DNA from 2 places in the Leptothermofonsia sp. ETS-13 genome. Region 2 is predicted to be linked to the other one. Evidence: predicted binding sites of a transcription regulator. Region 2 holds the regulator's gene; the other holds the start of a gene.
What was found. The regulator NtcA, encoded in region 2, controls nitrogen genes in cyanobacteria. The targets are predictions, from matches to a motif close to TTTGTANNNNNNNNTACAAA.
Positions count from the first base shown of each region.

Region 1: a site for NtcA is predicted at 2,880-2,899, ahead of P4D80_RS03215 (DUF3155 domain-containing protein). Genes of this name have one in related genera too.

Region 1 is NZ_CP120836.1:692,986-701,041, forward strand. It holds gene P4D80_RS03205 (S-layer homology domain-containing protein) at 1-1,135, shown strand, start outside; gene P4D80_RS03210 (GAF domain-containing sensor histidine kinase) at 1,216-2,676, opposite strand; gene P4D80_RS03215 (DUF3155 domain-containing protein) at 2,991-3,308, shown strand; gene P4D80_RS03220 (cofactor assembly of complex C subunit B) at 3,450-4,007, opposite strand; gene P4D80_RS03225 (PadR family transcriptional regulator) at 4,135-4,521, opposite strand; gene P4D80_RS03230 (response regulator) at 5,848-6,525, opposite strand; gene P4D80_RS03235 (DUF3611 family protein) at 6,764-7,339, shown strand; gene P4D80_RS03240 (DUF2949 domain-containing protein) at 7,388-7,579, opposite strand.
Region 2 is NZ_CP120836.1:3,426,174-3,434,229, forward strand. It holds gene P4D80_RS15500 (low-complexity tail membrane protein) at 1-424, opposite strand, end outside; gene P4D80_RS15505 (hypothetical protein) at 689-949, opposite strand; gene thrC (threonine synthase) at 1,385-2,425, shown strand; gene P4D80_RS15515 (SDR family oxidoreductase) at 2,601-2,942, opposite strand; gene P4D80_RS15520 (SDR family oxidoreductase) at 2,863-3,393, opposite strand; gene ntcA (global nitrogen regulator NtcA) at 3,790-4,461, shown strand; gene P4D80_RS15530 (DUF3084 domain-containing protein) at 4,581-5,888, shown strand; gene P4D80_RS15535 (pre-16S rRNA-processing nuclease YqgF) at 5,922-6,359, shown strand; gene P4D80_RS15540 (PPC domain-containing protein) at 6,495-7,550, opposite strand; gene P4D80_RS15545 (hypothetical protein) at 7,650-7,838, opposite strand; gene P4D80_RS15550 (protein kinase domain-containing protein) at 7,885-8,056, opposite strand, start outside.

The DNA of each region.
Region 1 (8,056 bases), 2.7 Mb from region 2:
AGACCCGGTAACCCGTGCCCAATTTGCCGCTATGGTGAATCGGGCGTTCAATCGTCCGGCGGTTCGTCCTCCTGTCAACTTTGCAGATGTGCCTGCCAACTATTGGGCCAGGGAGGCAATCGAAAGAGCCTATACGACTGGGTTTATGGCAGGCTATCCAGGTAATCTCTTCAGGCCGAATGAAAATATTCCGCGGGTACAGGTACTGGTTTCCCTGGCGGCTGGCCTAGATTACGCCAACACCCGTCCCATTGATCCGCTATTGGGGGCTACATTTTCCGATGCGTCTACGATTCCCGGTTATGCGCGTCCTGGTGTTGCCGCTGCAACTGAACGCCAGGTGGTGGTGAACTACCCGGATGTGAGGACCCTGAATCCAAACCGGGTAGCGACTCGGGCAGAAGTTGCAGCGTTTATCTTTCAGGCACTGGTTGATCTGGGACAGGTAGCGGCGATTCAGTCACCCTACATTGTGGGTCAGGTTGCAACTGCCATCAAGATTCCCGCTGGGGCATCGATTCCCATCGTTTATACAGGGGATGACCGGATTCTTTTGTCGAGGGACGAGTCTCGCCCCATTCCCATCACTATGAAGGTTGCTCAGAATGTCGTCACGTCCCAGGGGCAGGTGCTGATTCCGGCAGGTAGTGATGTGATCGGGCAATTGATCGTGACTGATGGCGGGGTGCAATTTGTTGCCAGTGAAATTGTTCTGCCAAATGGGCAACGACTTCCTGTGAGTGCAAGTTCAGAAGTGCTCAGAAATTACTCGGTGGTCAGGAAAAATCCAACTACGGGCAAGATTATTGCGGGCACGCTGGTGGGTGCCGGTGCCGGTGCAGGGGTGGCCGCCGTGACTGGAGACCGCAAGATCCAGGCATGGGAAGTGCTGACTGGAGCTGCAGCAGGTGCCCTGGCGGGTACGTTTCTGGGAGGCTCTTCGGTTGAGGCGATCGCGATCGACCCTAACACCAACCTGCTGTTGACCCTTAATCAGGATCTGGTGATTGCGGGAAGACCACCTGCACAGCCGAGAGTTGCCCCCGCCCCTGCTCCAGCGCCAGCGCCTGCTCCAACGCCAGCGCCTGCTCCGGCTCCTGCGGCTCCCGCAGAGGTGACACCTCAGAAGTACTAAGGGCATTTAATTTTGGACTGGCGGGGTTAGAAACCAGGGCTGGAGTTGGATCTTTTGCCTGGAGTTTCTTGCCCCATTCCTTATTTCACGGATTCCTTTGCAACCGGTAAATGGACTGTGAACATTGTTCCGGGGCCGGTTGCCTGGTTGGACTGGGATTGGGTTGGACCGCTGGGAGCGGGGCTAACCACCTGAATTTTGCCATGCATTTGTTCGATTAAGGCACGGGCGATCGCCAGCCCCAACCCACTACCGGGGATGCCGCTCTCAGCTTGCGCACCCCGAAAGCGACGCTCAAAAATATGGGGTAAGTCCTGAGGGGAAATGCCGGGTCCGGTATCAGATACTGACACTTCTAGCCAGGATTCGTTCTCTGATGCCCCCTCTAAAACCAGAGGACGGGCCTGGACAAAAATTTGTCCCCCACTGGAAGTGTATTTCAGAGCGTTTTCAATTAAGTTATTAAATACCTCTCGAAGTGCCTGCTCATTGGCAAGCGCAGGTGGCAAATTGGGAGGGAGATCGGTGTGAAGAGTCAGGTTTTGCGCTTGAGCGATCGCTCCCGCCGATGCCAGCAAAGGCTGTAGCGCATTGACAACAGAGCAGGGCTCCAGCGACAATGGAGCCCCCGCAAGAACTCCCGCATCCGGTAGAAGTCGAACTTCTCTATTTTGGGAGTCTGCTGGTAGTGACCTATCCTGTTCCCACGCCTCAATTGCAGGCGGCAGGAATAAGGGAGAAGTTCGTTCTTCCTCCATCTCCATACCCGTTGCGGCGGTCTCTAACTGCTCTGATAACTCCTTCAAGCGAGCGGCCTCACGGGCAATACTGGCGGCAATTTCACGATTTGCATCTCCTGGTAGGAGACGCTTCAAGATGAGCTTACTAAACGTTTGAAGCGCCGTTAAGGAGTTACGGAACTGATGCAGCAAGTTATCCAGAATATCGTGCTGCTGCGCTTGCAGTAATTGTTGTTGATGCCGATCGTGTTCTAGCCACTGATACCGCTGATCAAGAACGCAGGCAAGTGCCAGTGTCGTAGCAATCTCATGAATTTGCGCCTGTTCCCATTCATTCCAGGCGCGATCGCTGCGTTCCGTCACCAACAGGCCCATAACCACTTCTTGATGAATCAAAGGTAAAACCAATTGTCGTTGAGGAACCAGGAGCCCGCGATAGGGAAGGTCTGCCTGATTGGAAGGCAAGGCAGATAGTTCCAATTCATCTGGATTAACAGGCTCCAGTATCTCTCGCCGATTTTCAACGGAAAGCGCAGTAGAGTCTTTTAGCAGGAGTGGGGGGAGATCCGTACTGGCCTCACGACTGGTCATCTTGGTGGGTGGAAACTGAAGCGGACTCCTTCCCTGCCAATCCGCCGATGCTTCAGGGTAAGCCGCCACAGGTACTAATGGAGTTTCTGCTCCCTCAACCAATTCTTGAGTCAGATACACAACGCTGAGTGATGCCCCCAACCCTTGAGTTAACAAAGCAATTTGGGCTTGGCAAAGTTCAACGAATTCTGAACTGGTGGGTATAAACATAGTCAATTTCCGAGAGTGTTTTACTTCCACCCCAGATGATGTTTAAGAAACCTTTCTAAAAGATGCCTTGAAAATCACCTTTTCTCATTTTGATACATCTGGATCAGGATAGAGGTGGTTTGCAGTCCCAATAATGATCCCAGCCATTTTCCAATTTCAATTCGACCGATAAACTTAATTTCTGCTGTAAGAATGATTTAATCTTTGTATCTTTGGGTTAAAAGAAGTTGAAATTTCAGTGTCAAGTCGATATACTTACCACGTCTTTTGTAACTATCACTACACTTGGCTTCTGAAAAAGGGGGTAAAGGGCTTTGGCAAGGAGACGCAAGCGCAAAAGCCGTCGCCGGCAGGAGGGGCGAAGGATTCTCGAGAATGTGCCTCAATTCAGTATTGAGTGCGGCGAAGACAAGCCAGTCACCGCTGCCCGGAAGTTTATTCATGCAGAAGGAATTCTTCCACCTGCGCTGCTTTTGGTAAAGCGTAACGAGCATACCACGGATAGGTATTTCTGGGCTGAAAAAGGTTTGTTCGGCGCACAGTACGTTGAGGAAAACCATTTCCTGTTTCCAAGTCTGAGATTGTCGGACGAGCACACGGGAGAACTTCCAGTTGCTGCTCGTAGTCATTAGTCTGCTGTTCCGAGGTCTGTATCAGAGCCCCTATCTAGTCTAGATGTGGTTCTAATTGAAATCCCGCCTTCGCTCAAAAGCCAAGGCGGGATTTCAATTCGTATCAGGTTGTTAAGAACTAAGCATTTGCTCAACAAATAATTAAAGCATCTTGAGATTGATTGCCTGCTCGGTGGGTACAAGGGCCAGCGATCGCTGCAATTCCTTGATTTCATCTCGATGGGCCATCACTGTCACAATGCTTCGAACACTTTCTGACGAACTTTCTAGCGCATCAACCTTGAGAAAGACTTTCTCAGGGCGTCTCGCACCGCGCCAGTAAAAAGCTCCTGCAGCGGGAGCGAACAGTACCATGCCCATCAATGCCCAGGTTAACTGAGGCAATAGTATTGACAGGACTAGCGCCAGGCAAAGAACTCCGATTGCTGCCAGCAAAGTCAGAAAGAACGCAAGAAACAGGCTGGGGCGAACAATCCCCTCAAAGGTCACCTGGTTCCTTGCTTCGTTAATAGAGGCAACCTGATAAGCACGCCCAGCAAAGTACTGCTGCAATTGCTCTAGTGTCAACTCTTCCGATTGGGTAGACACTAATTTCATCATTTGGGTTCGATCTTTTACCGAAGCTCGAATGAAAAACAAAAGCCCTATCGATAGCAGTAAAGTCAACAAAAAAGTTGAAGAAAGAACGGAAATGTCCATGCTAATTCGTCGATCCAGGCATCAAATGACAACTTAAAGTCTAGTCAACTCCTGGCACCAGGGTAACGCTTTGAGTTGAGGTTTGAACCTGGACCTTACCTTCATTGAACCTAACCGAAATGATTGATTAAGTACCACTGCTGGGAGCTAACCCATTTGAGTGAGGCAGGGTATGATGCTTTCTGACATATTCATACCAAAGGCGGGATAAATCCTGTGCCTGTTGCGTTGCGCCAGAGCGAATCTGGTACATGCGACGCGGGCGACCGCGGCCTTCAACTTTTTTCCAGTACCCTTCTATGATTTGCTCATCCTCAAGAAATTTGAGGGCACTATAAAGCACAGTGTCAGAGAGGCGATACGTTGGATACTCGTTTTCCAGAAGCTGAATCAGCTCTGTACCATAGGAGTCTCCACGAGACAGCACAGAGAGAACATAGCATACCGCCAATTCCTTGTTGAGGTAAAAGGGGGGCGGTGCTTGAAAAAATTGGTAAATATCCTCAAACTTCATCATCTTTCCCATCCAGACAACGATAAATCAGTCCACGCAATTCCAACCTAGCAGTGAGATTCTTGAACTGGCATCAACCGAAAGCATTAAATTATCTTTCGAGTGATAATCCGGGTAATTGGGAAGCAATTGCCAACTATCCAACTGCTAAGCCTGACCAACGAGGGGCAATCAAAGGTCAAGGTTGCGAATTTTATGACTTAGGGGGACTCTATTGCCGGGGCCAACCTTCTGACACAGTCAGAGAAATTATCAGGTTAGCTTATGTGTCATTGATTCGACACAGTGTAATATCTTTCCCGTATCTAAATTCTAAATGCTTCTTGAGAGAATCGTCCCTTAGGAGATAAATAGATAGAGACTTGTTATAACAACTTAACAATTTCCCTTCAAATTATGATTGAACCGTTTTGAATCTCTCGTGGTAATAAATCCTCGTGGTAATAAAGGTTCAAAAGTAGCTAGAATAAACTACATACAGCACCATGAAAAAAGGGAGTCAAGGGAAGGGAATCAAGGGTTCTATTTTCAAGTCAGGAGTTCCCTTTTGATTGCTCATCGGGCGTATCTGAAATTTGGGTGAATCCATTGGCTGTTATCTCGTTGCCAGACTCCCGCCTGGCCATGTCGATTAAAGGCTCCCGTTTCCCATTTTGGTTCAGTGGAGCAAGAGCTTTGACAGCGGGGTTACGAAGCTCCGGCTTCGTAACCAGAATAGGCTTCCCCAACGACGAGATGCACCTTTGCTCCTCTCAATTAGCTATAGCAATCCTTCTTGAAATCTTGAACGGGGTGCAGGGTTGAACCCTAGCGTGGGGCTTTGACCCCTTTGTTTACAAACTATTTGTGAATGCTGTAGTGATCCTATTTGAATTATGCAAAGGAGTTCCGCAGGAATTTCTTTTTACAAAACTTCTCCATCTCACAACTGATTTAGGACTGCTACCTATTACATAAGTAGCTAGGCGCAATTAAATAATTAAATTAAGAATAATTTCGGGGGGGTAGGAGGTGAAACCCCGAGCCTGGAGGCGCAGCTCCCACTCCCCCTTTTAAGGTTGGTTAATTGTGACTACCTAACTTAATTTATACCTAACTTAATTTATAATTTATTGACAGTCATGTTTATTAGCACTCATGAATTTATTAACAATCATGCAAAGAAAAAGAGAACGGTAGTGTATCAAAGCAGTGTGGGAAAATTTGTAATGATTACCAGGAGACCTTCATTTGCCTGTCTTCAGATTTGAGTCAATCAAACCTGAAAACCTTGGTCAAGTTATGATTCCACATTTCTCTGATTTATGCTCAAGAGAGCGATTTTACTCAAACCAGGCCAGACCGGAGGGCAACGACGGCTGCTTGAACACGATCGTCTACTGCCAGCTTATTCATAATACCCCGGATGTGGGTTTTAACCGTATTGGGGCTAAGGTAGAGTTCTGCCGCAATTTCGGGATTGCTTTTTCCTTCTACCATCAATTTTAAAACCTCCAGTTCTCGTTGGGAGAGATGCCCACTAATGGTACTGCTGGGTGAGGGAGGTTTGAGATGCTCAATTACCTGCCGGGCAATTTGGGGATCAAGGTAGGTAGCGCCTTCCTGGGCGGCAGCGATCGCCGCAATTAGCCGATCCACATTAGTTCCTTTAATGCAATAGGCGTCAGCACCGCCAGAAAGGGCTGCAATCACCTCGTTCTCAGTAGTATGGGAAGTGAGCATCACAATCCGAACTTCTGGCAAAGCATCTTTGATTTGTTTAGTCGCCTCAATCCCATCCATCCGAGGCAGGCCAATATCCATCACAACAATATCAGGTTTCAGCTTAAGCGCCGCTTCAACTCCCAAATAACCATCGGAAGCTTGTCCTACAATCGTTAATTGAGGATAGTCTTCCAGCGATTGCTCAAGCCCCAATTGCATCATGGGGTCGTCCTCCACGATGAGAATTCGTAGGGGAGGAAGTTCGGGAATTCCATTAAGTGACAGAGATGCGTCTGACATGGAAGTAATTTAGGGTAAATAACTGCAAGAATTTTTTTGCGGAAAAACCTGTTCGAAGAAGACAAACCTTACCTTGACTCATCCTATGCTAAGTCCCTTCTCTCAGCATAACTTTACACAATCTCTGAAGATAGTTCTCCTACTTTTCGATTGACAGATATATCTCTAGCTCCCGCAATGGCCGACAAAACCGTTAGTATGGGAAATTGGTAAGATCGTATGGCCAGGTACCGGGACTATGATTGATCGCCCAGGTTCTTCTGCTGTTTCCCCCACCCTGCGGGATATTGCTAAAAACTTCCGCCTTACTGGTTGGATTGGCTTTTGGGTTCAACTCGTTTTGACGGTTATCTCAAGCGTCATCCTGCTGTTTGCTGGGGCGTTAAGCCGCTCTCCCGGTGCCAACCAAAACAGCCCTACGACTGGCATCGGTGTTGTCGTCACGATTTTTGGAATCCTCGTACTGCTTTTTAATATGTATTGGGCACTGTTCCGCTATATTCCCATTGGTAGGAGGTTAGATGGAAACCCAGCGAATCGTCCCAAACGACCCGAAACTATCCAGGTATTACGAACAGGGCTAATTGCGAGCTTAGTCGGAATGTTGCTTTCTCTGTTAGGCGCTCAGGCAACAGTGGGTTTGTTAGCAGCAAAGGCTTTCAATCAGGGAATCGGGGGATTCGTTAACACTGATCCGTCAAAGTTTATTCAGCCACTGGATATTCTGGTTGTTCAAGCTAGCGTTAATGTAATCCTGGCCCAGTTCTTTGGCATTGGCGCAGCGCTCTGGCTGTTAAACCGGATTACCAGATAGCAAAGATTCTCAGAACTTACCCCCTATCTTCCGTAACCATGTTCCAGGTTAGCCTTCTAGCCAGTCAAAGATTTGCTCAAGCTGCTCCAGAGAAACTAATCCATACTGCCAAAGAATCATATGGAGCGGACCTGGGTCTTGCTCGCAATGACGCAGTGCCATAGCAATAGAGTTAGCAGAAATCGCCAGTTCCTTCTGCAAAAAGTTGATGAGTTGAGTATTGCTGCGATTAGATTCCACGGCTAAATAGTTCCTACAAATTAAGGGTATTCAAGCAGCAAGGTTAGATTGACATGGCGTACATGGTATATGGGCGGCATGCAGGAGACCTCATCTTGTTTGGTCACCTTACCAGGTGATTTTTAGTAGGTACCAGAAGCCAGACATCGCGGGTAAAACGATGGAAACTGAGTTCACCCCTGTTAACTAACCTACTTTTGGGGGTCTGCTGTAACGACTGTTGTTCCGTCAACACAACCTATGACAACCTATGACATTCACTTAAACCACAACCTCCGAGAAATGAATCCTACGTTTGATTGCGATTCTGCCACCCCGAATTTGCCTTTCTCCAGCCCTGGTGTAATAACCTCTGAGTGAATGGAGAGTAACGCTATTACCAGCGTATTAATTTCTTGTAAAGATTCATGTGTTAGTGCTACAGGTTGTACCTGTTTCTACACCCATAGCATCAGTCGTTAATAAACCAGGGATGGA
Region 2 (8,056 bases):
AAGCAACCCCGGCCAGCATCAATCCCAAAAACCTCCATTCAGTTGGGAAATGAGCCACTGGAGTAGCAATGGGGGCAATTTGGTAAACCTGATGCAGTACAAAAATCAGTGGGATAGATACTACCCCTGCCAGGATTTGATTGCGCTGGGATTTAAACAGGGTTAACAGACGGCGTTGGTCATCGGTCAGACGTTCTGGCTTGAGCGCCACTGCGACCAGACTGAAGATGTAAAACGGACGCTGCCACTGCATCCAGAGAATGGGAACAATCCCAATTGCCGATACCAAAAACAGTTCAAGCCAGACCGGCAGGACTGGATCACCGACTGCAAAACCAAGCAAACACAGCTCCAGAAAAATTGGAACTGCTGCTAAGCCAGCCAGATGAATCCAAAGGTAAGGATCAGACCAGAAAGAGCGCATAACCAAAGACCGACGGATGAAGCCCATGCCAAGTATAGAGCTTAGACTTCTCCCAGAAATTGTTTTTTAGTGATGAGAAGCCATCCCGTTTGTTCAGGTTCAGGCCAGATCCCCCAAAGACCAGGTTCCCCAAAGACCAGAGAATGAGCTATTTATAACTGTCGCCAGGTTGCTTAAGACATTGGCTTTAGAGGGGTTGGGGACACCCCTACACCCCGTCCTAAATCTGGTGACTATAGCTACAAAACCTTGATTCACTGGGTGCTATTTATCAGCCGTGTCAGAGGGGGGTTCTGACGCCTGACGCTGCTGTTTAATTGCTTTTAGCTGCTGAAGCAGGGATTCTGTCTCTGCTTGCAGGTGCAGAAACTTCACCTGCTGGTCAAGGCGATACTGGGTTTTCATCGCCTCTAGCAGGCGAGACTGTCGAGGATCAACAGAGGAAGCCGCTTCAGGAATAGAAACCAGTGCTGTAGCGACAGATGCAGAGATGGAACGGTCTGCTGTTAATGTTTGACTGGTCATTTTTACTCACTTACACCACAAAAAGTATCTTAACCTGAACTTTACGAGAGAATGTAACCCTCTGTTACAAAAGAATAAATCAGGACTGGCCACTTTTGAAACTGGTTAATCCGAAAAAGGCTTCTGTATTACAGGACATTGAACTGAGAGGCATTGGACAAGGATCGAGGTACACTTAACGTACCTATCTCACCACAAAACCTATCTCACCACAAAGATGTAAAGTTCAGGTGAAGGAGCTCCGGATTCTAACTATGGAGTATTCCGCATTAGATTCCGATATCCAACACAGCATTTTAGTCGGCAAATGGTGGAATAGGGTTCCTTGATTTAAAGCGATCGCTAAAAACCGTGGCTGTAACCTTATCTGCTTCCCATACCTTTTCTACCGAACCCAATACCCAATTAACCTCTTCCTACCAGGGCTGGCCTGGATTGATTGAGGCTTATCGGCAATACTTGCCTGTAACTGAGCAAACTCCAGTCATTACTCTTCGTGAAGGTAACACGCCCTTGATCCCAGTGCCGGCGATCTCCGAAATCGTTGGCAAACAGGTGCAAGTCCTGGTCAAGTTTGATGGGTTGAACCCAACTGGCAGTTTCAAAGACCGGGGTATGACCCTGGCGCTCTCGAAAGCCAAAGAAGCTGGAGCACAGGCGGTAATCTGTGCCAGTACAGGTAATACCTCTGCTTCTGCCGCTGCCTATGCGGGGCGAGGAGGAATGCGGGCTTTTGTGCTGATCCCTGATGGCTATGTTGCGATGGGCAAATTGGCCCAGGCATTACTTTACGGAGCTGAGGTGCTGGCAATTCAAGGCAATTTTGATCGAGCGCTTGAAATTGTGCGGGAAATATCGGCCAGTTATCCGGTCACTCTAGTCAACTCGGTCAATCCTTACCGGTTAGAAGGACAAAAGACTGCAGCATTTGAGGTGGTCGATGTATTGGGAGATGCGCCCGATTGGCTGTGCATTCCCGTTGGCAACGCTGGAAATATTACCGCCTACTGGATGGGGTTTTGTGAGTATCACCAGCATCAACTTTGTAGCAAGCTTCCCCGCATGATGGGCTTTCAGGCCGCAGGAGCAGCCCCCCTGATTTCGGGCAAAGCGGTGGAACACCCAGAGACGCTGGCAACCGCCATCCGAATTGGTAATCCTGCCAATTGGGAACGGGCGATCGCCGTCCAGGAAGCCAGCCAGGGCACCTTTAATGCCGTTACTGATGACGAGATCCTGAATGCCTACCGTCTTCTGGCGTCCCGTGAAGGGATCTTCTGTGAACCTGCCAGCGCGGCTTCCGTAGCCGGACTCCTCAAAGTCAAAGACCAGGTTCCGCCCGGTGCCACTGTGGTTTGTGTCCTCACCGGAAACGGGTTGAAGGACCCCGATTGTGCCATCAAACACAGCAGCAGCCAGTTCAAACAGGGCATCGAACCCAGCTTGAAATCTGTTGCCCAGGCAATGGGATTTTAGAGGAGTTGTTAGTTGTTGGTTATTCGTTGTTAGTGAAGCGAGGAGAGAGGGGGAAGGGAGTGCCAGGGTAACGGGATAATAGAGCGAGGTTTCTTGACTCCATCACTTCCCCACTCCATCACTTCCCCCACTCCATTACTCCCTCACCCATCCACTCATCCACTCATCCACCCATCTACTCCTTTCGCCCTTCCGTCATTCCCATAATCTCGTAGCCTGCATCAACGTAGACGATTTGTCCGGTGATGCCACTTGCAAGGTCACTACAGAGAAAGGCAGCGGTGTTGCCCACTTCAAGCTGGGTAACAGTTCGCCGGAGGGGGGCGACGGTTTCAACATGGTGGATCATGTCCAGGATGCCGCCGACTGCCGAGGATGCTAAGGTACGAATGGGACCAGCAGAAATGGCGTTGACCCGAATGTTTTGGGGACCTAATTCAGAGGCGAGATAGCGTACATTCATCTCCAGAGCAGCCTTGGCAATTCCCATCACGTTGTAATTGGGAATTACTTTCACTCCCCCCAGGTAGGTCAGGGTAAGAACGCTGCCCCCTTCGGTCATTAGGGGGTTGGGCGGCAGCGCACAGCTTAATTAATGAGTAGGCACTAATATCCAGGGCAGCCGCAAATCCTTCTCGTGAAGTGTTTACAAAACTACCAGATAAATCTTCTTTATTGGCGAAGGCTAAACAGTGAATCAAGATATCCAACCGACCCCATTTGTCTTTGACTGCATCGAAGGTAGCTTGAATTTGAGCATCATGTTGAACGTTACAGGGAAGAAATAGGGATGGTTGAACGGGTTCTACCAGTTCAGCAAGTTTTTTGACGCGGCGTTCTTCATCGGGCAGGTAGGTAACTCCAATATTTGCCCCTGCTTTGTGGAGTTGTTGGGCAATGCCCCAGGCAATTGAACGATTGTTGGCAATGCCAGTCACCAGGGCATTTTTTCCAGTCAAATTCAACATAACTCTCTATCTTTAAGAGCAACTACTTAGGACTGCTTTATGAGAATACTCAAAGATGGAAACGGGTAGCACCTATTTTTATCAGTCCGTTCAATCATTCTGTTCCAATAATCGTGATTTCGAATAAATTGCAGGTAAGCAAATCGATTCACTCTAGCTAATATAGTCTTAAACTGCTGGAAATCGTGATTTAAGCAGTGATTGAGCAGGCTAAACCTGGGTTATGGAATCGGTTAGTCAAGGGTTATAGCCAACCAATATGTAACATCAGGCACAAAAACGTGCGGTTGAGTAAGTTTAAGTGTCCTAAGTTACAGATCTTTTAATGAGTTCACTTAACTTAGGGATTTCACCTGTTAGTTAGCTGGGCAATTCTTTGGGCACCAGGTAGGGGATATGGTAGTAACGCAAGATAAACCACTCGCATCTGTGTTCCGTCAGATGGGGGGTGGAGCATTTCCACCCATTGTTGAAACCTTTGAGCGGGGCAAAACAATCTTCTTTCCGGGTGACCCGGCAGAACGTGTCTACTTTCTTCTTAAAGGAGCAGTCAAGCTGTCCAGGGTCTATGAGGCTGGGGAAGAAATTACCGTTGCGCTGCTACGGGAGAATAGCGTGTTTGGGGTTCTTTCCTTAATCACTGGGCACAAGTCCGATCGCTTCTATCACGCAGTAGCCTTTACACCAGTTGAGTTGCTTTCGGTTCCCATTGAACAGGTGGAAAAGGCGTTAAAGGATAACCCGGACCTGTCGATGGTACTGCTGCGAGGCTTATCATCCCGGATTTTGCAGACTGAGATGATGATTGAAACTCTGGCACACCGGGATATGGGTTCCCGATTGGTGAGTTTTTTGCTGATTCTCTGTCGTGATTTTGGTGTGCCCAGCAATGATGGCATCACCATTGACCTGAAGTTGTCCCATCAGGCGATCGCAGAGGCAATTGGCTCTACTCGTGTCACGGTAACCCGTCTTTTGGGGGATCTGCGCCAGGATAAGATGATTTCCATTCACAAGAAAAAGATTACCGTCCACAATCCGGTCACTTTGAGCCAACAATTTACCTGATCAGCAACACCCACTGGTAGAAACATTGAGGTAGGCTGTAGTTGAGTTCGCTGTGATTGCGTTTGCTTTGGTGTGCTTGTGCAGGCGTGGCCGGGAGTGCAGGGCGCTTTGGAGTGTGAATGTCCACCGGATATATTTTGATTCTGGCAGTGCTGGTGCTGGGGGGGGTCATTGCCACGGTGGGCGATCGCCTGGGAACCCGCGTTGGCAAAGCTCGCCTCAGCCTGTTTAATCTCCGTCCCCGTAAAACTGCGACGCTCGTCACCATTCTTACCGGCACTGTGATCTCGGCTTCCACTCTGGGGGTTTTGTTTGCCACCAGTGAGTACCTGCGCAAATGGTTGTTTGAAATTGACTCGCTGCAGGAAACCATCAGGCGAACTCGGCGGGATCTATACCAAACGCAGATTCAGAAAAACCAGGCTGAGGAGGAACTAGCAAAAGCGCGGGCTGATCGGGTATTGGCGCAGAAGCAACTGGCGGGCAGCAGAGAACAGCTCACGGGAGCACAGCAACAACTTACTGAAGCAGACCGGGCGCTCAGGGGGGCGATCGCAGAACGTACCCGAGCCCGGGCGGAAACCGTTCGCGCTGAAGCAGAATTAAATCGGATTCAGAACCAACTGCGGGCTGAGATTCGCCAGCTGCAAGTAGAAAAGAATCGGCTTATTGCCCAAAGAGACGCAGAAATCAGGGACAAGGAAGCTCAAGTCAAGAAACTGGAAGCCCAGCAAGCCTTCCTGGCCAGAGAAATTCAAGAATTAGAACTAGAGCGTCAGGGTCTACGCCAGGGCAATGTGGCAATTCAGCGCGGCCAGATTCTGGCTTCCGCGGTTGTGCGGATTCCATCAACTTCAACAGCGAAACAGGCCGTTGATCAGCTCTTAACCGAAGCCAATCGGACGGCGATCCGATTGACACGGCCCGGCACCAGCGGACAGATCATCCAAATTACCAGACCAGAGGTGGAACAGTTGATCAGTCGGATTGACGACGGAAAAGACTATGTAGTCAGAATCTTTTCGGCTGCCAACTACCTGGTGGGCGAAACCCCCATCCAAGTTTTTGCAGACGCAGTGCCCAATCGGTCTATCTTTCTGGCAGGCGATGTGGTGGCCGCCACTACCATCGATCCCTCCCGGATGACGGATGAGCAGATTCAACAGCGCATTAATTTGCTAATTGCCGCCGCTAATTTTCGGGCTCGCAGCCTAGGAATTTTGACCGATTCTGTTGAAATTGGTCGAATTCAGGATGTGATTATCTTTATCAGCCAACTGAAGCAATATAACCAGATGGTGGATTTGAAAGCTGTTGCAGCGGAGGTCACTAACGTTTCTGGCCCCCTCAAAATTGATTTATTGGCAACGCAGGATGGCAAGGTCTTGTTTAGAACAAATCATCCAGATACAGGTACCGTTAATTAAGAGTCGTGAACCTGTTTGATACATTTTGGTCCCATGTACCCTAGTTCTCACCCAACGTCTGATCAGCCTGTTATTCTGGGATTCGACCCTGGTCGCCGCAAGTGCGGTCTAGCGGTTATGGGAGTTGACCGCACATTACGTTATCACGAGGTTGTGGTTACAGAGTCGGCGATCGCTACCATCCAAACTCTACGACAGCAGTTTCCAATCTCGATAGTCGTTATGGGTGACCAAACCACCGCCAAGGATTGGAAGCAGCGGCTAACGACTGAGCTTGAAGACCCGCTGCGCGTTGTGTTAGTGGATGAGCGCCATAGCAGCCTGGAAGCGCGCGATCGCTACTGGAAAATGTATCCCCCAAAAGGCATTTACCGTCTGATCCCCAAGGCACTACGTCGCATTCCCCGTCCAATCGACGACATTGTCGCTATCTTGCTGATTGAACGCTACTTAGAGCGCCTGGTTCATTAGCTCAGGATCATGGATATAGCTGTCGCCAGGTTGCTTAGGACACTGGATTTAAGGGGATGAAAGGCTTACGACCTCTATAGCCACCTCACCCTTTCGCCCTTCGCCTTGCACTTAAAATTTCTTCCACCCCTCAGTTCAATACACACTCACCCGAAATCGCCCCCGTCCAGTAGGATTCATCGAATTGACCACAATGTAGTAAGTGTCATCCTCTGGGAGTTGAGTTCGTTCAATCAATGCTGAGTAAATGTAATTCATGTCGCTGCTGGTGGCAATGATCTCCCGCTTCGAGTTGAGCAAATAAACCGAGGGTGAAAATTCAGCCCGCAGACTATCCGCCCGAATGTTTACATACTGTCCCCGCTTGCCCTGAAATTCGTAGGACTGAAAGGAGCTTCCATCCTGTTTTAGCTTCGGACTTTCATCTGTCAGGTCGCCAGTTTTGTCTAAGAGATAGGAGATTCGGTCATCCCGCAGGGCCAGACTATAGCGTCCTTCTTTTCGGGGTTCCCGGCTGGTTACCACAATGGAATAGGTTCCGTCTTCGGGCAGGCGGATCTGAAGAAAGGCACTCTTTTCAGTGCTTTCTCCTCCAAATCGACGGGCGATCGGTTCCTGCCCATCAGGTCCATAAAGAAACATGGCAGGGTTCAGATTCAGGCGAGGATCTCGGCTACCCACCAGTCGAATGGCAATGGCTTGGTCTTTCTTACCCTCAAAATAATAGGTGTGGTAGTAGCGATCGCTCGCTACCGGGTCTCCCTTGGCCAGAACCCCAAACTCCACATCAACAAAATTGAGGCGTTTAACGGTTGCTTTCCGAGAGGCTGGGCGTGATGTCGGAGCCGCGGATGACGGTGGTTGGGATGAACTGGAACCACCACCCAGTTCGGCTGAAGTAGCAGGAGTAGATGGAGTAGATGGTTGAGTTGATGCAGGGATAGCACTTCCATCACTGGCCCCTGAAGCCGCGGGTGGAGGTGGCGGCGTGGGTGGGGGATCTTGCTGCCGGGGTGGCGGCGGAGAGGCTGGTTCAGCTGGTTGCTCTTTCTTAATCAAACTGGCCGCATCCTGATCAATGCTGGATGCGGCGATCGGGAGAGCCTGAACCAGGATCAGACCTGTACTGGTTAGACAAGCCAGCAGACGATGGATGAGGATGTGACCATCTTTTCTAGGGGTGCCAGCCATAGTTCGTGGAGAGATACTGCAAGTTGCTTGAAAGCGAAAACCAGATTTCTGGACGTTGTGAGTGCCACAGTGTTCCTGTCACCTGCCGTATCTAAGTAGCTAGTGAACAATGGCATAAGTCCAGTAACCATTGAGTTGGGGAGTGGGGAGTCGGAGGGAGCCAGAATGGTATCCGTATTCCCGCCGTGCTGTACCAGGCGCAATTAAATGAAGGATAATTTCGGGAGTGGAGGGGGTGAAATCCCCTGCCTGGAGGCGCAGCCCCCACTCCTCCCTTGACAAATACAAATTAATTATGACTACCTACTTATCTTTCTTTGATTTGAACTTTCTGTTATCTTCCTTTGATTTGAACTTTCTGATAGATCTTAAATCTTTCCTTTGCTCCACTGCTGACAAAGCTGTCCCAGTCACTGGCAGCCAAAATCGCCTGCCGCTTCTCGTTTTGAGGGAACACAATCAGTTGATGGAAGTTTTTGTATTTAGGAAGAATCTTCTCGTTTTGA